4 regions of the Janthinobacterium breve genome follow, and region 4 is predicted to be linked to each of the others. Evidence: predicted binding sites of a transcription regulator. Region 4 holds the regulator's gene; each other region holds the start of a gene.
What was found. Region 4 encodes FNR, which switches genes on or off when oxygen is low (the NO sensors DNR and NnrR bind a similar motif). Its sites were predicted from a motif close to TTGATNNNNATCAA; they were not measured.

Region 1 (7,856 bases), on a different contig from region 4:
CAGCACGCCCCCGGCTGGACCCTGGTCAGCGTGCGCCTGCCCACGCGCGCCGGCGAAGCCGTGCAATTCACCTGGCTGGCCAGCGATGCGCCGCACGAGCGGGCGCGCAGCCGCATGAGCATTTTGCCGGCCGACGGCGCGATCACGGAAAACGAGCCGTACCGCCAGCAAGGCCTGGGTTCGCGCCTCGTCAACATCATTTATCCGCTGCACATGGGCACGTATTTCGGCTTGCCGGGCCGCATCATCGTCACCCTGGCCAGCCTGGGCCTGCCCCTGTTCGCCATCACGGGCTGGATGCTGTACCTGGGCCGCCGCAAGGCAAAACGAGCTGTGCAGGCGCAGCGCGCCCTGCTGGCCGGCACTCCCGGCGATATGGCTACTGGCCTGCCCACGCTGGTGGCCTACGCCAGCCAGTCGGGACAGGCCGAGCGCCTGGCCCTGGAAAGCGCGCGCGCCCTGCAGCAGGCGGGCGTGGCCGTCGATGTGCAGTCGCTGGACCGGTTTGATCCCGCGCAATTGCGCCAGTATGAACGAGCCCTGGTCGTTGCCAGCACCTTTGGCGAAGGCGAGGCGCCGGACGGCGCGCGCCGCTTCGCGCGCCTGTTGCAGCAAACGGCGGGCACGCCGCTGGCCGGACTGGAATTCGGCATGCTGGCCCTGGGCGACCGCCACTACAGTGACTTCTGCGGCTACGGCCATGCGCTGGAGCGCCAATTGCGCGCGCTGGGCGCCACGCCCCTGTTCCCCCTGATCGAAGTGGACAAGCACGACCCCGCCGCCCTGGCCGGCTGGTCGCAAGCATTGGCCCGCTGCAGCGGCAGCGCCATCGACGCCATCGGCGTGCAGGAAGAAGCGTCGTATGCCGAATGGCGTCTGCTGCGCCGCGTGTTGCTCAACCCGGGCAGCCTGGGCGGCGAACTGCATGAAATCACCTTGACGGGCCCGGCCGGCGTCACCTGGGAAGCGGGCGCGCTAGCGGAAATCATCGGGTGCAACGCGGACGGCAGCGATGGCGACGCGCAGGGTGCGCAACATGCGCCGCGCAGCTACTCGCTCGCGTCGCTGCCATCGGATGGCGAAGTGCAGTTGCTGGTGCGCCAGGAGCGCCATGCGGGCGGCGACAACCTGGGCTATGGCATCTGCTCCGGCTGGCTCACGCGCTTCGCGCCGCTGGACGCCCGCATCCGTTTGCGCCTGCAAGCCAATCCCGCCTTCGCGCCCGCCCTGGTGGACGTGCCCTGTATTTATATCGGCAACGGCTCCGGTCTGGCCGGCCTGCGCGCGCACCTGCGTGCGCGTCGGCGGGCGGGGCTGGCACGCAACTGGCTGCTGTTCGGCGAGCGCCAGCAAGCTTTTGACAGCGTCTGTGGCGAAGAGTTGCAAGGCTGGCTCTACGCTGGCCACCTGGCGCGCCTGGACCGCGTCTTTTCGCGCGATGGCAACGATGGTGGCAAACGGGAATATGTGCGGGACCGCTTGCGCAACCATGCCGACGAACTGCGCGACTGGCTGGCGCAAGGCGCCATCGTCTACGTCTGCGGCAGCCTGCATGGCATGGCGGCAGGAATCGATGCTGTACTGCAAGAAGTGCTGGGGCAGGAGGGACTCGATGCCCTGCTTGCGGCCGGACGCTACCGCCGCGACGTGTATTGATCTGCATCAGTCCGCCGCCGACACCGCCCGGCTATGTGGGCAGGCGCACAGTCAGGGCCAGCCATCGGACTAGAGTGGGGACATGGCGGCACAAGCGCCGCCCCACTCACTGTCTGCGAGGCACCCCATGAAAAACCCCTGGATGAGCATGTACCTGAGCGCCGCCAACCGCATCGCCAACACGGCACGCGGCCACGCGACGGCCGCCGTCAAGCGCGAAGCGGCGAAAAATACGCGCCAATTGACGCAAGTGTGGTTCGATTCCTTCCTGCCCGCGGCAGGCAAGCCGCGGCGCAACCGCAAGGCGAAATAGGAACAGTCACGAGCAGCAACTGGTGCAGTGCATCACAGCAATTAGTTGAAGTTTCAACCAGATGAACTAAACTGCAAGCATGGTAGTACGTAATAAAGTGACCGGCAGGCGCCGCATCCCCGCGCCGCCACCGGGACACCGGGAGACGACCATGTTGACGCTCAAAGTGCTGGCCTGCCTTGCCCTTTCGGCCTTGCTGCTTGCCCCCCTGGTGTTGAGGGATGCGATGCAGACGTCGGCCGTGCAGCAGTTGCAGGTACCGAACGTGGATGCGCAGGCTCTCTGGGCCCACTGGCCCAAGCACTAAAACGCGCGGCTGAGAAAACACCGCTGGCTGCGTTGCTTTGACTTGCCGTACTAGCGTACTGTCTGCGTCAAAGACGCCTTGCCAGCGGCGTTTTTCAGCGGCGCTCGGTAACACGTCGCATTGTTGAAAACCGCTTTGTTGCGGGTAGAGATTTTTTCTCCATTGTTCTCTATCAGTGACTTTACACTTCGCCCCCTCTTCACCATATTTTTGATCCAGGTCATGGATTTGAAGTGTCGCTGCGCCCACACTGGAACAGTCCGCTTCGCATCGCGACGGACTTAACCGGGAGCATCGGCATGGGTAAATCGGACTGGAAGGATGAGATGGCGCTGGGCGTTCCCGCCATAGACGAGGCGCATGAGGCACTGTTTCAGGAGCTTGCGCGGCTGGGACAGTTGAGCGACCAGCATTTTAGCGTGGCGTTTCGCGAGCTGATTGCGGCCGTCGAGCGCGATTTCCGCGAGGAAGAGGATTTGATGGAAGAAATCGCCTTTCCCTCGCTGGCCAAGCACCGCGAACAGCATGCACGCGTGCTCAGCGGCTTGCACCATGCCTGGGCCGCCGTCGATGAAGGCGACCTGGAGCAGGGACGCCATGCGCTCTCGCTGTTGCCGCAATGGCTGATCTTTCACCAGGCCACCATGGACCTGGCCCAGGCGGCGGCCCTGGAGCTGGTGCAGCGCCAACCCAGCTAGACCTACAGCAGCAGCACCGTGGCTTTCTCGGGCAAGACCACGCGGTAGTGTCCCGGGTATTTGTCTTCGCCGTCGAAAATCTTGCAAAACACGGGCTGGCTGATGTCGTTGACGGCCGGCTCGTTCATGGGCAAGGTGGCGATCAGTTGCTCGCCATCCATCAACTGCAAGGCGCTGCCCCGCTCGGTCGCGCAAAAGGCCAGCGATTGCACATCGTTGGCGAACGGCCGCTTGTACCACGGCGTGATGGCCCGCACGGCGCGCCGCGCGTCGTGCAAGACTTGCCCCACGCGCGTGACGTTCCAGGCATCGCGCGCCACGGATGGCTGAAGGACGATATTTGCCGTCAGCTCGCCCCTGCCCTTGTTCACCAGGAACGTGCCATCCTGCGCGGCGATGTCCTCGTTGAGCGGCACGACAAACACACCGCCGTCGGACACCTTGATCGGCACGGGGGCGCCATTGCCTTGCAAGGCCACGCGCACATCGTCGATGGTCGCGCTCAGCTTGGCCGGAATCAGGCGCAGGGCCATGACCACGCTACCGCTCGACACTTGCCACACTTTCCTGGCCGTCAGATAACTCTCGCGGTAAGCCGTGAAACGTATGCGCGGCGCCTTGGCGTCGCTGTTGGCCGTGATCGTCACCGTTTGCGAGGGCGAGGCGTCCTCCGCTGGCGCAGCAGGTATGGCAGGCGCAACGTGCGGCGGCACAAGGGGTGGCGACACGACGGCGGCGGCGGGTGGCACGCTGGCGCTTTGCAGCGGCGCGGGAACAGCCGGCGGCGGCGCGTGTTCCTGGGCCTGGCCCAGCGACACGACACACAACCATCCGGCACAAGCGATCCATGTACGCATGCAGTTCTTTCAATGAGGAAAATATTTTGTCAGCCCCTGCATTATCGCAGAAGGCCAGCCGGTACGCCGCTCCGGGCCTGCCGCACTTTTTTGGTGCGCACGCTTGATTATTTGGCAAATTTCACCTATATTGATAATGATTCTTATTCACTAAAGTGATGGGAATCGCGCGCCCTTCTTTTCCACTACCCGACCGCGCCGGGCCTTGCGGTGGAACTGCTATCCAAGCCAGACCACGGGCCAGCGTCATGCCATCCCCCCAGCTACTGTGCACCTCGCCAGACGAGATAGGAAAACACACGACTAAAAATATTCCAGGAAAATGATGCAATCGACTACCGTATTCCCCTCTTCGCGCCGGCCCGCCTTGCGCCCCCTCCCCCGTTTATTACACATCAGCCTGCTCAGCCTTGCCGCCGGCGTGGCCCTGCCGGCACAGGCCGCCGATGCCGCTGCGGCCGAGGTCACCATACCGGCCGTGACCGTGACAGGCCAGTCGACGGCGACGACGGAAGGCACGCAATCGTACACGGCAGGCGAAACGCGCAGTGCCACGCGCATGGACCTGTCCCTGCGCGAGACGCCGCAATCGGTCAGCGTCATCACGCGCCAGCTGCTCGACGACCTGGGCGCCGTGCGCCTGGACCAGGCGCTGGCGCAGACGACGGGCATCCAGGTGGGCCAGAACGACACGGAACGCACGCGGTTTTATGCGCGCGGCTTCGGCATCGACAATATCCAGATCGACGGCATGGCGCGTGGCGGCAATGCGCCATTGCAAGACACCATCCTGTACGACCGCATCGAAGTGGTGCGCGGCGCCACCGGCTTGATGGGCGGCACGGGCGACCCCTCGGCCACCATCAACATGATACGCAAGCGGCCGACGAAAACCTTCCAGGCCAGCGCAGGTCTCATCATGGGCCGCTGGGATGACCAGCGCTTCGAGGCCGACCTTTCCACGCCGCTGAACGCGGAAGGCAGCGTGCGCGCACGCACGGCCCTGGCGTGGCAAAAACGCGATTCCTACCTGGACATGTATCACGAACGCAAGACGGTCGGCATGCTCATCGTCGAGGCGGACCTGCGTCCCGGCACCCTGCTGACGGCCGGCGTCGACTTCCAGGACAACCAGCCCACGGGCGCCACCTGGGGCGCCGTGCCCTATTGGAATGCGGACGGCAGCCTGGCCAATTTGCCGCGCAACACCAGCTGGACGACGCCATGGAGCACCTGGGCCAACAAGCAGCACACGATGTTCACCTCGCTGGACCAGCGCCTGCCCGGCAACTGGAATCTGCACCTGGGCTATGCGCGCACGGAAAGCACGAACCGCACCACTGTCGCCTACGCGGGCGCGGGCCATCCCGACCCGGCTACCGGCGAAGGCATGCGCCTATGGACGGGCGCCTGGGGCGCAGGCAAGAACTCGAGCGACAACTTCGACCTCTACGCCAGCGGCCCGTTCACCTTGCTAGGACGCAAGCATACGGCCATCGTCGGCTGGAATGGCGGCAACCAGCGCTCCCGCTCACTGGGCGGCAAAGCGGAAATCAATTACCCGGATTTTATCTCCGATTACCGCAGCTGGACGGGCAACATCCCCCGCCCCGTGTTCACCCCGGACGGCTCGCACACGGAAACCGTGACGCGCCTGGGGGGCGGCTATGTGGCCACGCGTTTGAGCCTGGCCGACCCGCTGCACCTGATCATCGGCGCGCGCAGCAGCACTTACCGCACGGACACGCGCAACTACAACAAGCAAGGCGTGTACACGGGCAGCGGCGACTTCGTGGAAACGCGCAATGAAGTCACGCCGTACGTGGGCGCCGTGTTCGACATCAACAAGCAGTATTCGGCCTACGCCAGCTTCACGCAGCTGTTCAACCCGCAATCGAGCAAGGACCGCAACAACCAGTTCCTGGCGCCGGAAACGGGCGACAATGCCGAGCTGGGCATCAAGGGCGAATTTTATGAAGGCAAGCTGAACGCGTCGGCCGCCCTGTTCCACACGAAGAAAAAGAATCTGGCGGAACTGGACCGCACGGTACCGCCCGGCTTTTTGCTGCCCGACGGCGGCCAGGCCATGGTGGCCAATGGCGCCGGCGTGACGGCCAAGGGCATCGAGTTCGACGTCTCCGGTCAACTCACGCCAGCCTGGGAAGCGAGCGGCGGCTATACCTATCTGCACGCGGCCGAGGCCGATGGCCGCCGCGCCGCCACCACGCAGCCGCGCCATTTGCTGCGCCTGGCCACCAGCTACCGCTTCGACGGCCGCCTGGCAGGGTTGAAAGCGGGCGCCAGCATGACGGCGCAAAGCGCCACCTACAGCGAATCGTGGTACGGCCGCCCGCCATCGGGGAAGATGACGAACATCCCGCAAGCGGGCTATGCGCTGGTCAACGCCATGGCCAGCTATGCCATCAACCGCCATGCCAGCGTACAGTTGAACGTGAATAACTTGCTCGATAAAAAGTACTACCGCAACGTGGGCTTCTTCGACGGCGTGTTCTGGGGCGAACCGCGCAACATCAGCCTGGCCGTGCGCACGGCGTTTTAGGAGCCTATCGCGGTAGTGAGCGTCTTCTGCTGGCAGTTCCTCAGGAGCGCGGACAAGGCCTGAGGAGGACGCGTGGCGAGCCACGCGACGACGATCAACGCAGTCCCCACTTCCGAGGGGCGCCAGCAGGGGATGTATTCATCTAATGGGATAGGGCTCTAGGCGCGCCAGTGTGCGGGCGCCGGCAGGCAGAAGCCATGCAGCAAGGGCCCGCCCACGGGCGCCAGCACGGCGGCGGTGACGTGTTCGAACGCGCGCTGGCCCGCCGCCAGGTCGCTGGCGACCAGGCGCAGGGCACCGTCCAGCTCGCTGGCGATGGCCGCGTCAAATGCCTGCAGACGGCGGAACAGATGCTTGCCGCCGCCGCTCCATACACCAGCCGCGCGCAAGTGCAGGTCGGCCAGCGCTTGATACAGCTGGCAAGCGACGGCCAGCGCCTCGCCCGGGTGCCGGCTGTCGACCAGGTCTTCCAGCGCGGTGGTGATGGCGTAACGGCGCCGCTGCAGATTGTCCACGTCGAGCACGGGCGGCCCGGCTGCAGCGATGGCTTGCGCCAGCGCAAGCAATTGCGGGTAATGTTCGCCGGAGGCAGCGATATTTTTGCCTTCCAGCACCATGCGCGCCAGCGGCACCGTGCCGCCCGGTGCATCCATTTCCTTGCAAAAATACGTGAACGTGGCCAGGTCGTGCGCGAACAGTTCCACCGTACGCCCTTCGGCCACGATGGTCGAGCGCCAAGCGCAATCGACGTGGTCGAACAGCAGCAGCAAGTCGATATCGGAACTGGGCGTCTGCCGGCCCGTGGCAAACGAGCCGCCAATGATGGCCGCCACGGCCGTGGGATAGTGTTCCTGCACCAGCCGCACGGCAATCGCGCGGATGGCGTCATAGGTGGGGATCGTCGTCAAAGCCAGTTCTCCGTGCCGAAAAACCCTATCCTACACGGGATCCTGCACACGACATGCACGCTGCCGCCATCCTGCTAAACTGGCGCTATCTGATCAAGGAAGAAACATGGAATACGATTGCATCGTGGTGCCCTCGCCCGTGGGTGAGCTGACCCTGGTGGCACGCGGGGCGGCGCTGGCCGCCATCCTGTGGGAAAACGACAAGCCGAACCGCGTGCGCCTGGGCGAGATGCGCGTCGCTGACAATTGCGCCGTGCTGCAGGAAACGGCGCGCCAGCTGGGCGAGTATTTCGCTGGCACGCGCCAGCAATTCGACGTCCCGCTCGATTTTGCCGGCACGCCATTCCAGCAGGAAGTCTGGCGCGCGCTGCTGACGATACCGTACGGCCAGACGCGCAGCTATGGCGAGATCGCGCGCCAGATCGGCCGTCCCGCCGCCGTGCGCGCCGTGGGTGCCGCCAACGGCAAGAATCCCGTCTCCATCATCGCCCCCTGCCACCGCGTCATCGGCGCCACGGGCGAATTGACGGGTTTTGCGGGCGGCCTGCATGCCAAGG
Region 2 (7,856 bases), on a different contig from region 4:
AGGTGCTGGCCCTGCTGGAAGCGGAACTGCTGCTGCAGTTCCGCTGGCACGTCGAACGTGACGGCGATGGTGTCGCGCGTTTCGTTGCGCACGTTCGATACGCACAGCGGATAAAATTTACTCATGCTTCATCTCCAGTTTCTTCGGAACGTGTGCCTGATTTTTTTAGTGGCACTTGAAGTAGTCAAACGGTTCGCGGCAATCGAGGCATTTGTACAGGGCCTTGCACGGCGTGGAACCGAACTGGCTGGTCAGCTGCGTATGCGTGGAACCGCAGTTCGGGCAGATCACCTCCAGCTTCGGCATGGGCTGGCGCTTGACCCCGCCCGCTGTTCCGCTATGAAGGCCGCTGATGTCGATCACCTGCTGCTGTGGCGGGGCGATGCCATAGCCTTTCAGCTTGGCCTTGCCCGCTTCGCTCATCCAGTCCGTGGTCCAGGCGGGCGCCAGCTGGTTCACCAGGGTCACCTTGGCCACGCCATGGCTGCGCAAGGCCTGCGTGACGGCATCGGCGATCACCTGCATGGCCGGGCAGCCCGAATAGGTGGGCGTGATCGTCACGATGCACTCTTCGCCACTGACCACATCGACGGCGCGCACGATACCCAGATCCACCACCGAAATGACGGGAATTTCCGGGTCCGGCACGTCGCCCAGCCAGGCCCAGACCTGGGCGGCGTCCAGCGCTGCCGTGGCCGTGTTCATTACCACTCCGCCCCGGGATAGGCGCGCTGCAGGAACTGCATCTCGGCCAGGATGAATCCCAGGTGTTCCGTATGCGTGCCCTGCTTGCCGCCCTTTTGCATCCAGGCGTCGGGCGCCGGCATGGTCAAGGTGGCTTCGGCGAAGATCTCTGCCACATGCTCCAGGAATGCCTGGCGCAGGATGTCGGACGGCGGCGCGATGCCGACGGCAAGCATGGCCTGGTCGACGGCGTCGTACTTGAACATCTCGCCTGTGTACATCCACAGCTTGTCGGCTGCGGCCTGCGTCTTCGCGTGGCTGTCCGCCGTGCCGTCGCCGAGGCGCACGATCAGGTCACCGCTGCGGCGCAGGTGATAGGTGACTTCCTTGATCGACTTCTGCGCCACTTCGACAATGCGTGGATCACTGCATTTCGCCAGTTCCAGCAGCTGGAAGTAGTGCCAGGTGTCGAAGAAGAACTGGCGCATCATGGTGTCGGCATAATTGCCGTTCGGCTGCTCCAGCAGCAGACAATTCTTGAAGTCGTGGGCGTCGCGCAAAAAGGCGATGTCGTCCTCGTCGCGGCCAGCATTTTCCAGTTCGGCCGCATAGCTGAACCACAAACGCGTCTGGCCCAGCAAGTCCAGCGCCACGTTGGTCAGCGCCATGTCCTCTTCCAGCGCGGGCCCCTTGCCGCACAGCTGTGACAGCTGCTGGCTGAGGATCAGGGCGTTGTCGCCCAGGCGCAAAAGGTAATTGAACTTTTGTTGAGTGAGCTTGTCATCCATTGCGATCGCTCCCATCACAGGTTCTTGACTTCTTCCGGCATCGGAAAGAAGGTGGGATGGCGGTACACCTTGCTGTTCGACGGCTCAAACAGGGCCCCCTTGTCGCCGGGGCTGCTGGCGACGATATCGGCCGCGCGCACCACCCAGATGCTCACGCCTTCATTGCGGCGCGTGTAGACGTCGCGCGCATGGTTGACCGCCATGGTGGCGTCGGAGGCGTGCAGGCTGCCCACATGCTTGTGCGCCAGGCCGTGCTGGCTGCGGATGAAAACTTCCCACAATGGCCATTCTTTGCTCATATTGCTCTCCCCTATCTGCCTTATGTATTTACGCTGCCGCTTTGACTGCGGCTTGTTTATCTGCATACGCGAGCAAGGCATCGCGGAACCATACACCGTCTTCATACGCTTTCACGCGCGTTTGCAGGCGCTCGCGGTTGCACGGGCCATTGCCCTTCAATACATTGTTGAACTCGGACCAGTCGATCTCGCCGAATTCATAGTGACCCGTCTCGGCATTGAACTTCAGGTCGGGATCGGGCACGGTCAGGCCCAGGTATTCGATTTGCGGCACGGTCTGGTCGACCATGCGCTGACGCAATTCATCATTCGAAAACAGCTTGATGCGCCATTGGGCCGATTGGGCGCTGTTGACGGAGGCGGCGTCGGACGGGCCGAACATCATCAAGGACGGCCACCACCAGCGGTTCAGCGCATCCTGTGCCATGGCTTTCTGTTCTGGCGTGCCCTTGCACAGTGACATCATGATGTCGTAACCCTGGCGCGCATGGAACGATTCTTCCTTGCAGACGCGGATCATGGCGCGCGCATACGGGCCATACGAGCAGCGGCACAGCGGGATCTGGTTGATGATGGCGGAGCCGTCGACCAGCCAGCCAATGGCGCCCATGTCGGCCCACGACAGGGTGGGATAGTTAAAGATGCTGGAATACTTGGCTTTGCCCGAGTGCAAGGCAGCGAGCAGATCGTCGCGCGACACGCCCAGGGTTTCGGCAGCGCTGTACAGGTACAGGCCGTGACCGGCTTCATCCTGGATCTTCGCCAGCAGGATAGACTTGCGTTTCAAGGTCGGCGCGCGGGTGACCCAGTTACCTTCGGGCAATTGACCTACGATTTCCGAATGCGCATGCTGCGAAATCTGGCGGATCAGGGTCTTGCGGTAAGCGTCCGGCATCCAGTCCTTGGCCTCGATCTTGATGCCTTCGTCGATGCGCGCCTGAAAAGCGCGCTCTTCCGCCCCCATGTCATCGATGGAACAGACGTTCTTGAGGCCGGTTTCAACCATTTGTGCGTACATGATCTGTCTCCCATGTCTTTGATTTTGCGCAGCAACGCGGTGCGATGAACAGATAATACGATACAAAAAACTATTTGCATACACTTGATGTGAGTCATTTTAAAAATTCGTATCTTGTGCAGCTTTTTTGTGCGTATGATATTGCTGATGAGAAAACATTTCGAAGTGCCACCAGCGCTTCCGGCAAATTATTGACGCGCTACCCGCGCAGCCAAGTAAACTGCTGCTTTTATTGAATCGACCGCAACACGGCCAGACCGGAACCACATGAAGAACACCCGCTGCACGGCATGGATAGCCGATTTCCTGGAAAGCGACCCACCGCGTTCAAAGTCCCTGGTGATGACCATCTTTGGCGACGCCATCGTGCCGCGCGGCGGCGCCATCTGGCTGGGCAGCCTGATCGAACTGCTCGCGCCATTCGGCGTGAATGACCGCTTGCTGCGCACCAGCGTATTCCGCCTGGCGCAGGAGGGCTGGCTCAGCTCGCAGCGCGACGGTCGCCGCAGCGCCTATACGATACGCCCGGAGGCGCTGGCCCGCTTCGAGCGCGCCTATCGCCGCATCTATGCGCCACTGGTCGTGCACTGGGATGGCAGCTGGACCCTGGTGATCGGGCCGGCCGGCAGCATCGGTGCCGCCGAACGGGGCGCGCTGCGCAAGGAATTATTGTGGGCTGGCTATGGCTTGATCTCTCCTGGCATCTTTGGCCATCCGGCCAGCAACTCGGAGGCGCTGGAAGACATCCTCGTACGCAACGAAGTACAGGGCAAGCTGTATGTCTGCCACACCACGGAGCTGCCAGGTGTCAGCACACGGCCACTGCGCGACATGGTGGGCGAATGCTGGGACTTGTCGGAAGTGATGGCAGGCTACGAAAAATTCATCGCCCGCTTCCAGCCGCTGCTGACCCTGCTGCAGGAAGAACCCGTGTTCGATGCCGAGCAAGCCTTCGTCATACGCTCGCTGCTGACGCACGCCTACCGCCGCGTGCAGTTGCACGATCCGCAACTACCGGTCGAACTGCTGCCCGAACCGTGGCCAGGCACGCAAGCGTATGCACTGGCGCGCGACCTGTACCGCATCACCCATGCGTCGGCCGAGGAACATATCCTGGCCACCCTGCGGCGCGAGGATGAGCAGGCGGCAGACGTAGCACCCTGGTTCTACGAGCGCTTCGGCGGACTGAACGCCTGATAAAATGTCCATGGCGGCGTTGCAATGCCTGGGCGTACCTTCGTACTGCCTGCGGCAATGCGCCTGGCCCTGAACATTTTTCAGGCGCTCAGGAATCGATTACTGCTTCGCCACTACCTGCTTCGCGCCCGCCAGCAAATCCTGCCCCAGCTTTTCCAGCGCATTGGCCTGCACCAGCATGGTATCGAGGATGGCGGCATTGAAGGTAAATTCAGCCGGCGTGGTGTAGCCGGGGAAACGCAGGATGCGCAGCAATTCCTGCAAGGTGGTGCCCTTGCCCAGGTGCGCCAGAGCGTCGCTGAGGGCGCTGACTTTCTTTTCCAGTTCGCGTATGTGGTTGCCGTTGTCGTCCATGATGATCTCCCCGTGTTGGAGCTTCCACGTTAGCAAAGCACGTCCATTATCGTTTGCGCCAGCACAAAGGCCACCGCAAAACAGGTATCATCGCGCCATTGCACACGATGCAAAACCCATACGTTTTTATCAGGAACACTCATGACCATTAAAATCAGCCAGCAATTCGACGCCGGCGCGATCGAGGTGCTGCGCGCCGACGATGCCCATTCCATCGAGCTGAACATCCGCAAGGATTCCCACGCCGACATCACGCAGTGGTTTTATTTCCGCCTGCAAGGCGCGCAAGGCGAAGCGTGCACGATCCGCTTCATGAATGCAGGCAAGTCGGCCTACCCGGACGGCTGGAAAGACTACCAGGCCGTGGCCAGCTATGACCGCGAAACCTGGTTCCGCGTGCCGACCAGCTTCGATGGCACGGTGATGACGATCAACCATACGCCGGAAGAAGAAAGCGTGTACTACGCCTACTTCGAACCGTACCCATGGGATCGCCACCTGGCCCTGATCGACAGTGCGCAAGCGTCGCCGCTGGTGCGCTTGATCGACCTGGGCAGCACCGTGGAAGGGCGCGACATGAATCTGCTGGTGGTCGGCGACGCCGATGCAGAGAAGAAAGTCTGGGTCATCGCGCGCCAGCATCCCGGCGAAACGATGGCGGAATGGTTTGTCGAAGGCATGCTCGAAGCATTGCTGGACCAGGCCAATCCGTTTGCCCGCCAGTGCCTGCAAGACGCCGTCTTCTACGTGGTGCCGAACATGAACCCCGACGGTTCCGTGCATGGCAACCTGCGCACCAACGCGGCCGGCGCCAACCTGAACCGTGAATGGATGACGCCGACGACGGAACGCAGCCCGGAAGTGTTCCTGGTGAAACAGAAAATGCATGAGATCGGCTGCGACCTGTTCCTCGACGTACATGGCGACGAAGGTCTGCCTTACGTGTTCGTCGCCGGCAGCGATGCGCTGGAAAATTTCACGCCAGCACAAAAAGCCGAGCAAGACCGGTTCATCGCCGACTTCAAGGTGGCCAGTCCCGACTTCCAGGATGAACACGGCTATGAAGACGGCCCGTTCACGCCGGAAGTGCTGACCATGGGTTCGCCCCACATCACGCACGCCTTCGGCTGCCTGTCGCTGACCCTGGAACTGCCGTTCAAGGACAATGCCAACGATCCCGACCCGCAAACTGGCTGGAGCGGCGCCCGCAGCGCCGCCCTGGGCGCGGCTGTACTGCAGCCTATCCTGTCCACCCTGCGCGCCTGATCCGCGGCTGATACTGGTCCGCCACACATGACGGACCGGGCCGGCGACACCGCTGCCGCCGGCTATTCCACTACCTTCGTATTGCGCAGCGCAACATCGTAAAGCGTTGCCACGCGTTTATTGCTGCCTATACTGGCCGCAGCATCCCTGTCTTTCTTCTTGCCATCAACTCATCCTGCATGGGACCAATAAAGATATGACCTTTATCTGGCCAACAAGGTTCCCCTGGAACTGGCGGAATTACGGGGGCTGGCCCTGTTCAACGATGAGCGCAAGGGCAATTGCGCCGCTTGCCACCCCAGCGTGCGGGGCGAGCATGGCGCGCCGCCCCTGTTTACGGACTTCAGTTTCGACAATCTGGGCGTGCCGCGCAATACGCGCCTTCCCGCCACCGCCGACCCGGCCTATTTCGACCTGGGCTTTTGCGGCCCCGACCGCACGGACCTGGCGACGAAAGGCGAGTTATGCGGCGCCTTCAAGGTGCCCAGCCTGCGCAATGTGACCACGCGCCAGGTGTTTTTCCATAACGGCGTGTTCGATAATCTGACGGATGCCCTGCGTTTTTATGCGCGGCGCGATACGCATCCGCAAGAATGGTATCCGCGCGACAAGTGGGGGAAAGTGCAGAAATTCAATGACATACCCGCCAGGTACCGCGCCAACGTAAACGTCAAGGAAGCGCCGTTCGACCGCAAGCGCGGCATGGCGCCGGCGCTGACGGCGGGCGAGATCGAGGATATGGTGAAGTTTTTGGCCATCCTGACGGATGGCTATCAAGTTCAGCAGTGAAAACATGGGGCGCCCCATCGCTGGAGCGCCTCATGGCCACTAGCCGCGAGCCACCTGGCGCAGGGCATCGACCAGCTTGTCCAGGTGCGCCTCGGGCGTAAAGATGCCCGGCGTGACGCGCACGCACGCGCCGCTGGCAAGACCGTCGCGCGGTACGGCAAAGATGCCGTGTTGCTGCACCAGCTTTTTCGACAGGGAAAAATTGTCCGCCACGCTGGTCTTGCCTTTTAGCCGGAACGAGGCGATGGCGCTCGTCAGGCGGGAGTCGCTGGACGCCAGCACCTCGATGCCATCGATGCCTCGCGCCGCTTCCACCCAGCGGTTGCGCAGCAGCCGCAGCCGCGCCTGCTTGTTGGCCACGCCGATCTGCGCATGCAAGTCCAGCGCCATCGGCAAGCTCAGATAGGCGGCGAAATTGACCGTGCCAGTGTGCACGCGGGTACGGATATCGTCGCCCGCTTTTTCTCCCCTCGCTTCCCCCATGTACGGGTCGATATCGGCCAACCTGCCCCGCTTGATGTAGGCGGCGCCCACGCCCACGGGCGCACCTATCCATTTATGCAGGTTGATGCCGGCAAAGTCCGCCTGCAAGTCGGGAATCGTCATGTCCAGCTGGCCAAAGCCATGCGCCGTATCGACGATGACATCGATGCCCCGTGCGCGCGCCAGGCGGCTGATCTCGGCCACCGGCAAGACCATGCCGTTGCGGTGATTGACATGCGTGAGCAGCATCAGTTTCAGCTGTGGATGGCGTTCCATGGCAGCAACATAGGCAGCAATGACGTTGTCGTGCGTAAATGGTTCCGGCATGGCAATCGACACCACCTTGGCGCCGCGCCGCTGCTGCAACCAGCGCGTGACGGTGATCATGTTGTCGTAATCGATGTCCGCGTACAGCACCGCATCGCCCGGCTGCAAGCGGTTGTAGCCGGCGATCAAGACTTGCAGCGCTTCCGTGGCGCCCCGCGTCAGCACGATTTCATCGATACCCACGCCCAGCGCCCTGGCCGCCGCCGCGCGGGCCGCCTCGAAGTCGGCCGGAAAGCGCATGCGCGCATACCAGGCATTGTCGCGGTTGACCATGGTCAATTGCTGCTCGTAATGACGCAGCACGGGCCTGGCCATCGAGCCCCAAAAGGCGTTGTCAAGCTGCACGACGGCATCGGTGGTGTCGTATTGCGCGGCCACCGCCTGCCAGTACGCCTGGTTGCTGGCCAGCGTTTCCGGCGTGCTGCCGGCGGGCACTGCTGGCAAAAGCACCGGCAAGGCGGACGCTGCCGCAGCCGATGCTGCACCAGCCGTCAAGGGCAGCGCCGCCGCCAGCGAACCCGCGCGCAACAAGGCGCGACGTTGTGGATTCATCATCATCTCCTCTTAAAATTTCACTTTGTACTCGACGTACAGCTTGCGCCCGTCCGTGTCGTACGGCGCATTGCGCGAATAGATCAGACCGCGGCTGGC
Region 3 (7,856 bases), on a different contig from region 4:
CTGATGTAACCCTGGGTGAAGGTGTCCGGGTAGGTGTAATCGGCCATGGCGGCGATATCGGCACCGGCGGCAAACGCTTTTTCGCTGCCCGTGAGCACGATACAGCCGATATTCTCGTCCGCATCGAATTTCAGCAGGGCGTCGCCCAGCTCATTCATCATATTCTCATTCAATGCGTTGAGCGCCTTCGGGCGGTTCAGGCGGATGACCGCCACTTTGTCCTGGATGTCGATGATCAGGTCTTCGTATTGCATAGTGTCTCCTCTCGATGAACGGTAGCGACGATTGTAGCGGCTAACGGCAGCGGTGCGGCAGGTGCGCTGCTATTATTGTGAGCCCGATCACCTTTATCGAGCAGCGTATTTTCTCTTCCTTCTTCCAGTATTGCGTCCGCCACCTGCGCGGCGACGGCAGCGCCGCCAGCGTCAATTTTCGCCGCCTGTGGTTCAGCAACGGCCTCAATTGCTTCGGCGCCCAGATCACCTCGCTGGCCCTGCCCCTGTGCGCGGTATTGTTATTACATGCGACGCCGGAACAAATGGGCGTGCTGGTCGCCCTGCAGGCGCTGCCGTTCGCCCTCTTCGGCTTGCCCGTCGGCGTACTGCTGGACCGCCGCAGCAAGCACCCGATCATGCTCTTTAGTGAAAGCATGTCGGGCCTGGCGCTGGCCAGTGTCGCCGTCGCCTACTGGTGCGGCGTGCTGTCGATGCCGTGGTTATATATAGTGGGATTCATTATCGGCACGGGCTTCGTCGTCGGTGGCGGCGCCGAGCAAGTTTTCCTGACCTTTTTGGTGGGCCGCGATGGCTTGATCGATGCACAGTCGAAATTTGCCACCACCGAATCGGCCTCGCGCCTGATCGGCCCCGGCCTGGCCGGCGTGCTGGTGCAGGTCTTGTCGGCGCCCGTCGCCATCCTGTGCACGGCTTGCGGCTATCTGATTTCCGTCTTCAATCTGCGCGCCATGAGCGTGCGCGATCCACGCCCGGCTCCCTCCGACAAGCACGCCCTGCGCGACATCGCTGACGGCTTGCTGTTTGTCTGGCGTGAACCGCTGCTGCGCGCGCTGGCCTGGGGCGCGGGCATCTGGCACTTCCTGTTTTACGCCAGCATGGCCTTGACGGTGCTGTTCGCCACGCGCGACCTGGGCATGAGTCCTGGCGTGCTGGGCATGACACAGATGCTGGGCGGTGCCGGCGTATTGCTCAGCGCTTTCATCGTCAAACCGCTGACGCGCCGCTATGGTGCCGGCCGCACCATTCTCATCGGGTTGGCGTCCACCTCCGTATGCTTTGCCATGACGCCCACTATCCCCGCCGCCCTGTTCGGCAGCCCGGCTGCCAGCGCCGTGGCCTATGCCGTGCTGATGTTTTTTTTTGATTGCGGCGTGATGCTGTTCTTTATTCCCTACCTGGGCTTGCGCCAGAAGGTCACACCCGACCCCATGCTGGGCCGCATGACCTCGACCATGCGCTTCCTGACGGTGGCGACGGCGCCGCTGGGCGCGCTGGCCGCCGGCTGGGTAGCGGAACACTTTGGCGTGCGCAATGGCCTGGCCTGTATCGCGGCAGGCAGTATTTTGTTGACCGTCGCCATGGTGTGGGGCACGCCACTGCGTAGCGTGCGCACCTGAAGCGATGAACGGGCATACACTGCTGAAAGATTGCCTTGGCGACATTATTCATGCCAAAGCCTGTGAGGTTTGATTTACATCAAGGTTTTAATTGATGTAAATCCATAAGCTGTCTTACATCACTCTAGGAGCCCGTCATGTTTAACACCATCTTATTTCCCACCGACGGCTCGCCGCTGTCCGACAAAGCGGCCGAGACGGCCCTCGCCTTCGCTCAATTGAACAAGGCCAAGCTGGTCGCCCTCAGCGTGGTGCAACCGTTCCCGTTCTCGCCGATGGCCGATGGCGGCATCGTGCTCGATGCTGGTTTGTACGAGCAACAAATGCAGGAAGCGTCGCAACGCGCCGTCGACAAGATCGGCGAAGCGGCGCGCGCCGTCGGCGTGTCCTTCGAAGGCGTGGTCGCCGTCTCGCCCAGCCCGCACGAGGAAATCGTCAATGCGGCGCAAACCTACCATTGCGACATCATCCTGATGGCCTCGCATGGCCGCAAAGGCTTGAACAAGCTGTTCGTGGGCAGCGAAACGCAAAAAGTACTGGCGCATACCCAGCTGCCAGTCATGGTCTTGCGCTAACCTTGCGCTAGCGCATCCCCGCCCGGCGCCACGAAAAACTCAGCGCGCCGGCGCCTGCTTCGGCAGCAATACCCACACGGCGCCGTTCTGCTTCATGCGGCCCGCATTCTCCGCCGCTTCCGCACCGAAACCAAAGAAGTAATCGACCCGGATGGGGCCGCGAATGGCGCCGCCCGTATCCTGCGCCATCACCAGGCGCTGCATGGGAATCTCGCTATTGGCTTGCGTGGTGGACAGGAACACGGGCGCACCCAGCGGCAGGAAGCGCGAATCGATGGCCACCGAGCGCTGCGGCGTCAACGGCACGCCCAGCGCACCCTTCGGCCCCACTTTGGGATCGGGCAGGCGCTCTTCCTTGAAGAAGACATAGCTCGGGTTGGCATTGAACAATTCATCCTTGCGCGTAGGGTGGCCGGCAATCCACGCCTTGATGCCCTGCGCGGACGCCTGGCTCAGGGTCAGCTCGCCCTTGTCGACCAAGTAGCGGCCGATCGACTTGTATGGGTGGCCATTCTGGTCTGCGTACGCCACGCGCACGGTTTCCTGCGTATCGGTCAGCTGCACGCGCCCGGAACCCTGCACTTGCAGGAAAAACGCCTCGACTTCGTCATCCACCCACAGTAATTCCTTGCCCGCGACGGACGTGGCGCGCTCGATGTCGGCGCGGGTCGCGTACGGGATCACCTTCTTGCCCACCAGCTTGCCCCGCAAGCGCATGTTTTTCAGTTCCGGATACACGCTGGCCAAGTCGACGGACACGAGATCGTCAGGCACCTTGTACAGCGGCGTCTGGTATGGACCGCCGCGCTTGCGCGCGCCATGCAACAGCGGCTCGTAGTAGCCCGTAACCAAACCGGTACTGGCGCCATCGACGGTGATGACTTGATTGGGCACAAAGAAAGTTTCGAAGAACAGGCGGATGGCCTTGTCGCTGTCGGCATTCACCTGGCGCGCGATCGTGCACGACTCCTTCCAGTCCGGCCGTTTGACCAGCACGCCGCATGAAGCCATGAAGGCTGGCCAGGCAGCGCGCATGTCATCGCGACCCCAGCCAGGCAAGGCGGAAAATTTGGCGGGCACGAAGGTGGGAGCCGCCGCTGCATCGATGGTGTCCTTGGCATCCTTGGCGTCAGCCGGCTTGGCCGGCACCGGCTTGACGACAGTCGGGGCAATCGCTGGCGCCTTGTCGCCAGCAGCGCCGGGCGCTACCGGCGGCGTGGTACAGGCGGAAAGCGCAAGCGCGACGGCGCCGATTGAAACGGGTAGACTACCGCGTGTAAAGAGATGGCGGGTAAATACTAAGCTGCGGGTAAATAACATAGGGGTGCGTATGTGGATCTTGATGATAGAGGCGCTGGTGGCGTTCTTCTTGCTGGCATTTATAGTCTGGTGGACCATGTATTCGGGTAAAAAACCCGCGCCACCCGCGCGCAAGCAGCTCAGTGAAGAACAGGACAGCACCGAAAAACTGAAATAAGGGGCGCACGCCCCCGGCCTCTCGTTAATGCAGGGTACGCGGCACCGACAGCACGAACTCGGGAATCGGCGCTTCGAACTGATGGCCATCTTCGGCCACGCAAAAGTATTCGCCGTGCATCGAGCCTTGCGGCGTGCCCAGCATGGTGCCGCTCGTGTATTCGAACTGCTCGCCCGGCTGCAGCAGCGGCTGGTGGCCGACGGCGCCCAGGCCGCGCACCTCTTCCACCTTATTGTTCGCATCCGTGATGACCCAGTGGCGCGAAATCAGTTGCGCGCCAGCCGTGCCCGTGTTGACGACGCGAATCGTATAGCTGAACACGTGCCGCCCCTGGTCCGGTGCCGATTGCTCGGGCAGATATTGCGTCTTGACCGTTACCGTAAATTCATAAGTCGCCATCGTCATTCCTATTCAGACATTGCCAGTCGTGTTGTGTGTCGCGCGCGCTGCATTGGCCACCGCGCGCCGTGTATTCTGCGTTCCAGTAAGGCATGGTAACGGCGTCAAGCGTAAAATAGCGCATCTTCGCATTTTCTACTCTTAGCCCTTAGCCACCATGACAATATTCCGTATCGCTCCCAGCATCCTGTCCGCCGACTTTGCCCGCCTGGGCGAGGAAGTGCGCAACGTCGTGACCGCCGGCGCCGACATCATCCACTTCGACGTGATGGATAACCATTATGTGCCGAACCTGACCATCGGCCCGCTGGTGTGCGAAGCGATCCGCCCGCACGTGCAAGTACCCATCGATGTGCATCTGATGGTCAAGCCTGTCGATCGCATTATCCCGGATTTCGCCAAGGCTGGCGCGAACATCATCACCTTTCACCCGGAAGCGTCGGATCACGTCGACCGCTCCTTGCAGCTGATCCGCGACAATGGCTGCAAATCGGGCCTGGTTTTCAACCCGGGCACGCCGCTGCACTATCTGGAACACGTGATGGACAAGATCGACATCATCCTGATCATGTCGGTCAACCCGGGCTTCGGCGGCCAGTCCTTCATTCCGCAAGCGCTGAAAAAAATCGCCGAAGCGCGCCGCATGATCGATGAATCGGGACGTGACATCATGCTGGAAGTCGATGGCGGCATCAAGATCGACAACATCGCCGCCGCCGCTGCCGCCGGCGCCGACACCTTCGTCGCCGGCTCTGCCATCTTCGGCAAGCCGGACTACAAGGCCGTCATCGATGCCATGCGCGCCGAGTTAGCCAAAACGGTGGGCAACTGATGCAGCCGGGCACGGTGAAAGACCACGTACTGGCCGGCGTGCGCGCCGCCATCATCGACCTCGATGGCACGATGCTCGACACCGTGCCCGATTTTCATGTCGCCATCAATGGCATGCGCGCCGAATTCGATCTGGCGCCCATCAGCGCCGAGGCCATCAAGCTGATGGTGGGCAAGGGCTCGGAAAACCTGATCCGCGCCGTGCTGGCACTCGACTTCGATGCCGCCGGCGTGGAACAGCGTTTTGACACGGCGATGGAGGCCTACCAGCGCCACTACCTGGCCATCAATGGCCAGTTCAGCACCCTCTACCCGGATGTGGAAGCAGGGCTGGCGGCGATGAAGGCGGCGGGCTTGCGCCTGGCCTGCGTCACCAACAAGCCGATCGCCTTCGCCCTGCCCCTGCTGAAGCAGAAAAACCTGGCACAGTATTTCGAGATCGTCTATGGTGGCGATTCGCTGCCGAAGAAAAAACCACACCCCATGCCACTGCTGCAAGTGTGTGCAGACTTCGACTTGCCGCCCGCCAAAGTGGTGGCCATCGGCGACTCTTCGAATGACGCGCAAGCGGCACGGGCTGCGGCTTGCCCCGTCTTGACCGTACCGTATGGTTACAACCACGGACACTCTATACACGACACCGATTCCGATGGTATAGTAAATACGCTGCTTGAAGCGGCCGATTTTATTAGCATGCACAACAGACCAGCATACTGACCATACCCAACACCATATCGTGAACACGTTTCTCATCAAAAAACACAATGTCACCCAAACCGGCTCGATTGAGGCCTGGCTTTGGCGACGCTGGCAATCCTGGCAGGCCTAAGGCCGAGCCGTGTAAGATTGCTGTCGGCTGCACGCGCGCACCGGCAGGTTTTTTGATAACCCACCGCAGGGACTGTGCTTTGTAAGCACGACGCACACGCGTACCCTGGCGGCATGGAGAGACACATGACCGAACTCGAATTCAAATCGCTGGCCCAGCAAGGCTACAACCGCATCCCACTGATCGCGGAAGCTTTTGCCGACCTGGAAACCCCGCTCACGCTGTACCTGAAACTGGCGCAGACCCAACAAGGCGGCAAAAACACCTTCCTGCTCGAATCCGTCGTCGGCGGCGAACGCTTCGGCCGCTATTCCTTCATCGGCTTGCCCGCCAACACCGTCTTGCGCAGCCATGGCAACCGCACGGAAATCGTCAAGAACGGCGCCGTGATCGAAGAGCACGAAGGCAATCCACTCGACTTCATCGAACAGTTCCAGTCGCGCTTCAAGGTGGCCCTGCGCCCCGGCATGCCGCGTTTCTGCGGCGGCCTGGCCGGCTACTTCGGCTACGACACCGTGCGCCACATCGAGAAAAAGCTGGCCGGCGGCGCGCCGAAAGACGACTTGAACCTGCCCGACATCCAGTTGATGGTGACGGAAGAACTGGCCGTCATCGACAACCTGTCCGGCAAGCTGTACCTGATCGTGTATGCCGACACCACGCAGCCCGAGTCGTTCTCAAAAGCGCGCCAGCGCCTGAAGGACTTGCGCATGATGCTGCGCCGCGGGGTCGATGCGCCCGTGACCAGCGCCTCGGTGCGCACGGAAACCATCCGCGACTTTTCCAAGGAAGACTATCTGAAGGCCGTCGCCAAGGCGCATGAATACGTGATGGCCGGCGACCTGATGCAAGTGCAGATCGGCCAGCGCATCCGCAAACCGTATGTCGATTCGCCTCTGACCCTGTACCGCGCCCTGCGTTCGCTGAACCCGTCGCCCTATATGTACTTCTATAACTTTGGCGACATGCAGATCATCGGCGCCTCGCCCGAGATTTTGGTGCGCAACGAGACGACGACAGACGGCGGCAAGAAAGTCACCTTGCGCCCAATCGCCGGCACCCGTCCGCGCGGCGCTACCCCGGAACGCGATGCCGAGCTGTCCGCCGAGCTGCTGGCCGATCCGAAAGAAATCGCCGAGCACGTGATGCTGATCGACCTGGCCCGCAACGACATCGGCCGCATCGCCGAAACGGGCAGCGTGCACGTCACCGACCGCATGGTCATCGAAAAATACTCGCATGTGCAGCACATTGTCTCGAACGTGGAAGGCACGCTGAAAGACGGCTTGTCGAACCTGGACGTGCTGCGCGCCACCTTCCCCGCAGGGACCCTGACGGGCGCGCCGAAAGTGCGCGCCATGGAAGTGATCGACGAACTGGAAATCACCAAGCGCGGTATCTATGGCGGCGCCTGCGGCTACCTGTCGTTTGGCGGCGAAATGGATGTGGCGATCGCCATCCGCACGGGCGTGATCAAGGACGGCATGTTGTATGTGCAGGCTGCGGCCGGCATCGTGGCCGACTCGATTCCCGAAATGGAATGGCAGGAGACCGAAAACAAGGCGCGCGCCGTACTGCGCGCCGCCGAACAAGTGCAAGATGGCCTGGATGGGGAGTTTTAAGATGCTGCTGATGATCGACAACTACGACTCCTTCACCTACAACATCGTGCAGTATTTCGGCGAACTGGGTGAAGACGTGCGGGTCTACCGCAACGATGAAATCACGATCGAACAGATCGAAGCGCTGAACCCGGACCGCATCTGCATCTCGCCCGGCCCGAAAGCGCCGGCACAGGCGGGCATTTCGGTCGAAGTGCTCAAGCACTTCGCCGGCAAGAAACCGATACTGGGCGTCTGTCTGGGACATCAGGCCATCGGCGAGGCGTTTGGCGGCAAAGTCATCCGCGCCAAGCAGGTCATGCATGGCAAGACTTCCCTCATCGCGCATACGGGCGTGGGCGTCTTCAAGGACCTACCCAGCCCCTTCACAGTGATCCGCTACCACTCTTTGGCGATCGAACGCGCCTCGCTGCCTTCCTGCCTGGAAGTGACGGCGTGGACGGACGACGGCGAAATCATGGGCGTGCGCCACCGGGAATACGATATCGAG
Region 4 (7,856 bases):
CGCAGGCGCAAGCCATCGGCCAGCGTTTGTTCCTGACCTACTGCGCGCAATGCCACGGTTCGGATGCGCGCGGCAACAAGGGCTTCCCCAACCTGACCGACAAGGACTGGCTGTATGGCGGCGAACCTGACATCATCAAGACCACCATCATGCACGGTCGCAATGGCCAGATGCCACCGATGGGCGCCGCCCTGGGCTCCGAAAAGGATGTCGAGAACGTGGCCCATTATGTGCTGAGCCTGTCCGGTTCCACCTCGGACCCCGTCAAGTCGGTGCTGGGCAAGGCCAAGTTCGGCGCCTGCATGGCCTGTCATGGCGCCGATGCGAAGGGCAACCCGATGCTGGGTTCGCCGAACCTGACGGACAAGATCTGGCTGTACGGCGGCAGTGCTGATACCATCATGGAAACCATCCGCAAGGGACGCAACAACACCATGCCGGCTTTCAGCGATTTCCTCGGCGAGTCCAAGGTACATGTGTTGTCGGCCTATGTCTGGAGCCTGTCAAATCCCCAGACGCCCGTGAAATGACGTAATGGAACCTCAAGTCATCAAGATGTATGCGGCCCGCGAGCAAATCTACCCTCGCGAGGCCAAAGGACGCTACGCTACCTGGCGATGGGTATGCGTATGGCTTACCCAGCTGGCGTTCTACGGCTTGCCGTGGTTGACCTGGAATGGCAGGCAAGCCCTGCTGTTCGATTTGACCACGCGCAAGTTCTACATTTTCGGCGTCGTGCTTTGGCCCCAGGATTTCATCTATCTGGCGGCCCTGCTGATCATCTGTGCGTATTTGTTGTTCCTCGTCACGGCCATCGCCGGGCGGGTGTGGTGCGGGTTCTCTTGCCCGCAAACGGTATACACGGAAATCTTCCTGTGGGTCGAACGCCGCATCGAGGGCACGCGCAGCGCGCGCATGGCCCTCGACAAGCAGGGCCCCTCCGTGCGCAAGGCCTTCAAGAAGACGGCCAAGCACCTGGTGTGGGGCGCCATCGCCCTGTGGACGGGCTTTACCTTTGTCGGCTACTTCACGCCGATCAAGGACCTGGCGCAGGCGGTGACCACCCTCAATTTCGGTCCCTGGGAATGGTTCTGGGTCTTGTTCTACAGCCTGGCAACCTACGGCAACGCGGGCTGGCTGCGCGAGCAGGTGTGCAAATACATGTGCCCCTACGCGCGCTTCCAGAGCGCCATGTTCGACCAGGACACCCTGATCATCACCTACGATACCAAGCGCGGCGAACCGCGTGGCGCCATCAGTAAGAAGGCCGGCAACAACGACAAGCTGGGCGACTGCATCGACTGCACCCTGTGCGTGCAGGTGTGTCCGACCGGCATCGATATCCGCAACGGCCTTCAGTATGAATGCATCGGCTGCGCCGCCTGCGTCGATGCCTGCAACAGCGTGATGGACAAGGTCGAGCGGCCACGGGGACTGGTACGCTACAGTACCGACCATGCGATGGAAAACAACTTCAGTTCGAAGCAGATACGCCAGCGCGCCATGCGTCCGCGCGTGCTGATCTACACCTCCATCCTGGCCCTGATCATCATCGCCGTGTGTACTTCGCTGGCCCTGCGCACGCCCCTGAAAATGGACGTCATCCGCGACCGCGGTTCGATGGGACGCGAAGTGGAAGACGGCATGATCGAGAACGTTTACCGTCTGCAGATCATGAACACTTCGGAGCAAACCCAGCACTTCAAGATCAGCGCTTCCGGCTTGCCGGGTCTGACCTTGCTGACGCGCGAAGAGGTGACCTTGCAGCCAACGGAAACGCTGGGCTGGCCTATCCGCCTGCGCGTGCCGCACGGCGTCGGCGAGAAGGGCTCGAACAAGATTGCCATCGAATTGCACTCGCTGGACGACCCATCGCTGCATGTGCGTGAAAGCGCGGTATTCATCGTGCCGCGCTAACAAGGAAAGGCGGACGGGGACCGGGTGCCCTCGCCGCCGCCACGAAGTTGTAGGAAGGCCAGTCCCCGGATGGGGATTGGCCAATTAATCAGGAGAAATACCATGTCCGACAGTCTCAAGCTGCAAGCCCCCGTTGCACCGTGGTACAAGCATCGCTGGCCTTGGCTGCTGATGATCGGTCCCGGCCTGTCCGTGGTCGTCGGCAGCTGCATGGCGTATATCGCGTTTACGCAGCCCGATGCGCTGGTGGTGGGTGATTATTACAAGCAGGGCAAGGCGATCAACCAGGACTTGCGGCGCGATACGATCGCCAGCGACCTGGCGATGGATACCAGCCTGTCCTATGATGTGGCGTCAGCGCGCCTCAGCGGTTCCGTGCACAGCTTCGGCAAGGCTTACCAGGGTCCGCTGCAGCTGCACCTGGCGCATGCGACCTTGCCGGAAAAGGATATCAAGCTGCTGGTGCAGCCCGATGCGGCCGGCAACTTCTCGGTAGCGCTGCCGATGCTCGAGCGCAGCCGCTGGCAAGTGCTGGTGGAAAACGACAAACGCGAGTGGCGCCTGTCCGGCATCTGGACCTGGCCCCTGCAGCGCAGCATCGCGCTGCACGCCGATGAAGAGCTGTAAGACTTACTTGCAGACGTCCGTGCCGGCCGTAATGGCTTTCAACTTGGCCGGCTGCAAGATCTCGATCTCGCGGTTGGAGACGCGCAGCCAGCCTTCTTTCTTGAATTTCGACAATAAACGGCTGACGCTCTCGATGGTCAGCCCCAGGTAATTGCCGATTTCCTCGCGCGACATGCGCAGCTGAAATTTGCTGGCCGAATAGCCGCGCGCTTCATAGCGCGAGGCCAGGTTGACGATAAAGGCGGCAAAACGCTGCGTCGCCTGCATATTGCCCAGCAACAGCATCACGCTTTGCTCGCGCGTGATTTCCTGGCTCATCATGCGGTGGAAATGGCGCAGCAGGGTCGGCATATTGCCCAGCAATTGTTCCAGGCTGGAAAACGGAATTTCACACACTTCGCTGTCTTCCAGCGCCACCGCATTACAGTGGTGGCGATCGGCGCTGATGGCGTCCATGCCCAGCAGTTCGCCGGCCATCTGGAAACCCGTCACCTGCTCTTCGCCGCCCGGATTGATCTGGTACGTCTTGAAGTGCCCCAGGCGGATCGCGTACAGATTCTGGAACGAGTCGCCGATACGGAACAACGAAGCGCCGCGCACGATCTTGCGGCGGCGGCCGATGATCTGGTCCAGCCTGTCCATGTCGCCCACATCGAGGCCCATCGGCAGGCACAATTGATGCATGCTGCAGGTCGAGCATCGCGCACGCAACGCTTCCACGTTCACTGTGGGCAAGGTGGGAGTGAGTAGCGCTTCAGTCATGTCGTTACCTTTTAGAAAATGCAATAACGAGTTTACTGCATACACGGTTGCCGTGTGCCAATTTCACCGCAATTGCGCTGAATAAACGACGTTCTGACTTTAATTATCTGGCAACATCGTCAAAAGCCCATGCGGGGAGGGCAATTTGCGCGGCGCCGCTTGCCAAGTTGATGTATTGATAGGAAAATTCCTGACAGCATTATCTGCCGCCTGTGCCGCACGGTACTGAAAAGGAAATCATGAAGCCTCTCGGCATTAAAGCAAAAGTCGCGCTGGCCACCAGCCTGACCTCGATCGCCATGATCGCGCTGGTCACCATGATCCAGTTGCAGCACATGCGCGCCGACTTCACCAGAGTACTGCTGAGCCAGCAATCGTCCCTGATCACCCGCACCGCTGCCGAGCTCGACGACAAGCTGGGCATGCTGCTGCAGATCGTCACGCTGACGGCCAGGCAGCAGCCGCCGGAATTGATCGCCCAGCCCGCCCAATTGCGCGAATACTATGCGCGCCGCTCGATGCTGGTGCTGTTCGACGACGTGCTGGTGCTCGACGCGCAAGGCGCCGTCGTGGCCGACATGCCCCTCGTCACGGGACGCGCCGGCATCAACGTTGCCGAACGCGAATATTTCCAGACCGTCTTGCGCACGCGTCAACCCATGATCACCGAACCGATACTGGGCAAATCGAGCGGCATGCCCATCGTGCAGATGGTGGCGCCCGTGCTTGGCGCCAACGGCCAGGTGGTGGGCGTGGTGATCGGCGTGCTGCGCCTGTACAAGGATAACCTGCTGGGCCGCCTGCGCACGGAAAAGATCGGCAAGAGCGGCTATTACTTCATCATCACGCGCGACGCCGCGCCGCGCTACGTGCTGCACCCCGATACCAGCCGGCTGCTGCAGCCGCGCAAGCCGAACGCCAACCTGACGACCACACAGTTACTGAAGGAAGATGGTGAAGGCAGCATGGTCAGCACCAACAGCCGCGGCGTCACGGCCGTCAACAGCTTCAAGCGCCTGAAGTCCGTGAACTGGCTGCTGGCCGCCTCGCTGCCCGTCGAGGATGCCTTCGAACCGTTCGATGGTGTGCTGTACCGGCTGGTACTGTGGAGCATTCTCGCTTCGCTGCTGGCCGCTACCGTGCTGGGCTGGGTCACCGTGCGCCTGCTGTCGCCGCTGGTGCGCCTGCGCGACACCCTGCTCGCCCTGCGCACCAGCGGCAGCCGTTTCACCCCCGTACCGGTGCAGCAGCGCGACGAGATCGGCGAACTGACGGAAGCGTTCAACGGCCTGATGAGCGAACGCGACCGCCTGCAGCAGGAACTCGAATCGCGCGCGGCGGAGCTGGAACAGGAGCGCGACCGGGCCGAGGCGGCCAACCGCGCGAAGAGCGATTTCGTGGCCAACATGAGCCATGAAATCCGCACGCCCCTCAATGCCGTGCTGGGCATGGTGTATCTGCTGGGCAATACCAGGCTCGATACGGAACAGCGCAAGTATCTGACCATGGTGCGCGTGGCGGGCCAGTCGCTGCTGGGCATCCTCAACGACGTGCTCGACTATTCGAAGATCGAGGCGCGCCGCATGGAATTGTCGCCCGTCGAATTCGACCTCGATGAAGTGATGAATACCCTGGCCACGACGATGACCATGAATGCGGGCGAAAAGGAGCTGGAACTGGCCATCGCCGTCGAGCCCGACGTGCCGCGGCGCCTGGTGGGCGACGCCCAGCGCCTGCAGCAAGTCCTCGTCAACCTGGCCGGCAATGCCATCAAGTTCACCGAGAGCGGCGAAGTGGTAGTGGCCGTCAGCCTGGCCGAGAGCGGGCACGGGCGCGCCTGGCTGCGCTTCGAAGTGCGCGACACGGGCATCGGCATGACGGAATTGCAGCAACAGCAACTGTTTTCCGCATTTTCACAGGGCGACCAGAGCATCACGCGGCGCTTCGGCGGCACGGGCCTGGGCCTGGCCATCAGCAAGCAGCTGATCCACATGATGGGCGGCGACATCGCCGTCGCCAGCAGCGAAGGCAAGGGCAGCCGCTTCTGGTTCAGCGTGCCGTTCGACATGCTGGCGCAGCCGGCCGAAACGCGGCGCATGCCGGCCCTGGGCCAGTTGCGCCTGCTGGTGGCCGACGATAACCGCACCACGCGCGAACTGATCGTCAAGCTGATCGAGGCGTGGGGCTGGCTGGCCGATGAAGTGGACTCCGGCTTTGCCGCCATCGAACTGTACCGCGAACGCCTGGCGCAGCAGCAGCCCTACGACGTGGTGCTGGCCGACTGGCACATGCCCGTCATGGATGGCCTGGCCACGGCCAAGGCCATCCGCCAGGCGGCCACCGGCCAGCGCCAGCCCATCGTGGTGATGGTCAACGCCTTCGCCCGCAACCACCTGGAAGAAATCTCCAGCGCCGCCGAGGCCGATGTCGTGCTGATGAAGCCGATCACGGGATCGAGCCTGTTCGATGCCCTGCACCAGGCGCTGATCACCAAGAACGACCGCGGCGAGCAGCGCATGCTGCGCCAGCCGCTGGGCACGGAGCTGGCCGGCGTGCATTTCCTGCTGGTGGAAGACAATCATTTGAACCAGGCCGTGGCGCGCGGCATCCTCGAGCACATGGGCGCCACCCTGGACGTGGTGGGCGACGGCTGGCAGGCCGTGGAACGGCTGCGCACGGAAGCGCTGCGCTACGACATCGTGCTGATGGACATGCAGATGCCCGTCATGGACGGTTTCAGCGCCACCCATATCATCCGCACGGAACTGCGTCTGAGCCTGCCCGTGATCGCCATGACGGCCGGCGTGCTGGCGTCCGAGCGCGAGCGCTGCATGACGGCCGGCATCAGCGATTTCATCGCCAAGCCCGTGGTGGTGGAAGAGATGATGGAAGTCATCCTGCGCCACCTGCCCAAGCGCCCCCAAGTGCAGACGACCGAGCCGGCGCCTGTTGCCGATGAGGAAGTGTTTTCCATGGCGCCGCTGATGCGCGTGATGGGACGCGATGCGAAGGGGCGCGGCGTGCTGCGGCGCATGGTGGAAGACGCCCTGAACAAGGGCATGACGCCCGTGCGCGACGCCGAAACAGCGTTGCAAACGGGCCGCCACAGCGACGTGGCGCGCATCCTGCACGGCGTGCGCGGTTCCGTGGGTACCCTGGGCACCAAGCGCCTGATCCGCGCCGCGTTTGCCACCGAGGAAGCCATCGACGCGGGCCGCCTGGACGAGGTGCCGGCGCTGCTGGCGCACACGGCGCAGGAACTCGGGCAGGCGCTGGCGGCGGCGGCCGATTGGTTGTCGAGGCTGAAGGATTAGGCCTGCAACGTAAAGCTGGGGTCTGACCCCTGAACTTAGTCCTTGCTTCGGGTTTAAGCCGGCACGCCCAGGATCACGCTGGACGCTTTGAAAATTGCCGTCACATTGCTGCCGATCTCGATACCCAGGTCGGTGCTGCTCTGGTTCGTGATGATGGCGGCAATCGTGCCGCCGCGCGGCAAGTCCAGCACCACTTCCGTGTTGACGGCGCCCGTCTGCACGCGCGTCACAAGCCCGGCCAATTGGTTGCGCGCGGAAAAGCGCGCCCCTTCGCTGTCCGCCACGAGGATGATGGACGAGGCCTTGATCAGCGCGAACGCTTCCGCGCCCGGCACCAGGCCCAGGCTTTCGCTGCTGTCGCGCGTGACGATGGCCACGATGTGCTGGCCGCCTGGCAATGCCAGCGTGACTTCGTCGTTGACGGCGCCCTGTTTCAGTTCGGTCACCTTGCCCAGGAATTGATTGCGTGCCGTGGTTTTCATGGCCATTCTCCGTATGAGTAAAAGATCGTCGGCGATGCCTTCCGCCTGGCTGCCCAGCTGGCGCAGGTAGCGGGCATGCTCACGCTCGATGATACGGAAATTGTCGACCAGCTGGCGCCCCCGTGGGGTCAACCGCGTGCCGCCGCCGCCCTTGCCACCCGTCAAGCGCTCGACCAGCGGCTCGCCAGCCAGGTTGTTCATGGCGTCGATGGCGTCCCAGGCCGCCTTGTAGCTCATCTTGACGAGTTTGGCCGCCTGCGTGATGGAGCCGCACTCGGCAATGGCGCCCAGCAATTCCACGCGGCCGACGCCGCCCAGGTGCTCGCCGCCCACCGTCATCCATACCGAGCCTTGCAGGCCGATTTCCGCTGCCGCTGATTTATCCAATGCGTTCACCTGATGCCCTATTTTCTTCCATGCTGTCAATTTGTCCGTCACGCAAGTACAACACATGTTCACCCAGGATGCGCGCATCTTCCGGATCATGTGTGATCAGGATCATGGGCACGTCCAGGCGCTGCTGCCACTGGCTCAGCTCCAGACGCATTTTGACACGCAGCGCCGGATCGAGGGCGGCAAACGGCTCGTCGAGCAGCAGCGCGTTTGGTTCGGCCACGAGCGCCCTCGCCAGCGCCACCCTTTGGCGCTGGCCACCGGACAACTCGTCAGGGAACTGATGCGCCAGTTCCTGCAAATGAAACGCGTCTAGCCAATGCTCGACTTTCTGCAATTTTTCGCGCGCGCGCGGATTGAA

Region 1: the regulator FNR is predicted to act here: its motif matches at 2,487-2,500, upstream of ACQ4W0_RS12690 (bacteriohemerythrin).
Region 2: the regulator FNR is predicted to act here: its motif matches at 2,874-2,887, upstream of paaA (1,2-phenylacetyl-CoA epoxidase subunit PaaA).
Region 3: the regulator FNR is predicted to act here: its motif matches at 1,703-1,716, upstream of ACQ4W0_RS10295 (universal stress protein).

The regions. Positions count from the first base shown of each region.
Region 1 covers NZ_JBNYXY010000006.1:46,235-54,090, forward strand. The annotation lists gene ACQ4W0_RS12675 (PepSY domain-containing protein) at 1-1,656, shown strand, start outside; gene ACQ4W0_RS12680 (hypothetical protein) at 1,784-1,969, shown strand; gene ACQ4W0_RS12685 (hypothetical protein) at 2,121-2,276, shown strand; gene ACQ4W0_RS12690 (bacteriohemerythrin) at 2,576-2,974, shown strand; gene ACQ4W0_RS12695 (hypothetical protein) at 2,977-3,831, opposite strand; gene ACQ4W0_RS12700 (TonB-dependent siderophore receptor) at 4,157-6,391, shown strand; gene ACQ4W0_RS12705 (nucleotidyltransferase domain-containing protein) at 6,550-7,299, opposite strand; gene ACQ4W0_RS12710 (methylated-DNA--[protein]-cysteine S-methyltransferase) at 7,406-7,856, shown strand, end outside.
Region 2 covers NZ_JBNYXY010000001.1:152,545-160,400, forward strand. The annotation lists gene paaE (1,2-phenylacetyl-CoA epoxidase subunit PaaE) at 1-125, opposite strand, end outside; gene paaD (1,2-phenylacetyl-CoA epoxidase subunit PaaD) at 166-705, opposite strand; gene paaC (1,2-phenylacetyl-CoA epoxidase subunit PaaC) at 705-1,487, opposite strand; gene paaB (1,2-phenylacetyl-CoA epoxidase subunit PaaB) at 1,487-1,771, opposite strand; gene paaA (1,2-phenylacetyl-CoA epoxidase subunit PaaA) at 1,800-2,789, opposite strand; gene paaX (phenylacetic acid degradation operon negative regulatory protein PaaX) at 3,057-3,986, shown strand; gene ACQ4W0_RS00685 (hypothetical protein) at 4,086-4,340, opposite strand; gene ACQ4W0_RS00690 (M14 family metallopeptidase) at 4,482-5,606, shown strand; gene ACQ4W0_RS00695 (hypothetical protein) at 5,910-6,395, shown strand; gene ACQ4W0_RS00700 (aminotransferase class V-fold PLP-dependent enzyme) at 6,435-7,757, opposite strand; gene ACQ4W0_RS00705 (TonB-dependent receptor plug domain-containing protein) at 7,770-7,856, opposite strand, start outside.
Region 3 covers NZ_JBNYXY010000004.1:491,632-499,487, reverse strand. The annotation lists gene ACQ4W0_RS10305 (enoyl-CoA hydratase) at 1-254, opposite strand, end outside; gene ACQ4W0_RS10300 (MFS transporter) at 332-1,633, shown strand; gene ACQ4W0_RS10295 (universal stress protein) at 1,771-2,208, shown strand; gene mltA (murein transglycosylase A) at 2,248-3,528, opposite strand; gene ACQ4W0_RS10285 (hypothetical protein) at 3,539-3,685, shown strand; gene apaG (Co2+/Mg2+ efflux facilitator ApaG/CorD) at 3,710-4,084, opposite strand; gene rpe (ribulose-phosphate 3-epimerase) at 4,242-4,916, shown strand; gene ACQ4W0_RS10270 (phosphoglycolate phosphatase) at 4,916-5,632, shown strand; gene trpE (anthranilate synthase component I) at 5,870-7,366, shown strand; gene ACQ4W0_RS10260 (aminodeoxychorismate/anthranilate synthase component II) at 7,368-7,856, shown strand, end outside.
Region 4 covers NZ_JBNYXY010000011.1:229,972-237,827, reverse strand. The annotation lists gene ccoP (cytochrome-c oxidase, cbb3-type subunit III) at 1-530, shown strand, start outside; gene ccoG (cytochrome c oxidase accessory protein CcoG) at 535-1,917, shown strand; gene ACQ4W0_RS23190 (FixH family protein) at 2,020-2,544, shown strand; gene fnr (fumarate/nitrate reduction transcriptional regulator Fnr) at 2,548-3,306, opposite strand; gene ACQ4W0_RS23180 (response regulator) at 3,546-6,620, shown strand; gene ACQ4W0_RS23175 (TOBE domain-containing protein) at 6,674-7,441, opposite strand; gene ACQ4W0_RS23170 (sulfate/molybdate ABC transporter ATP-binding protein) at 7,482-7,856, opposite strand, start outside.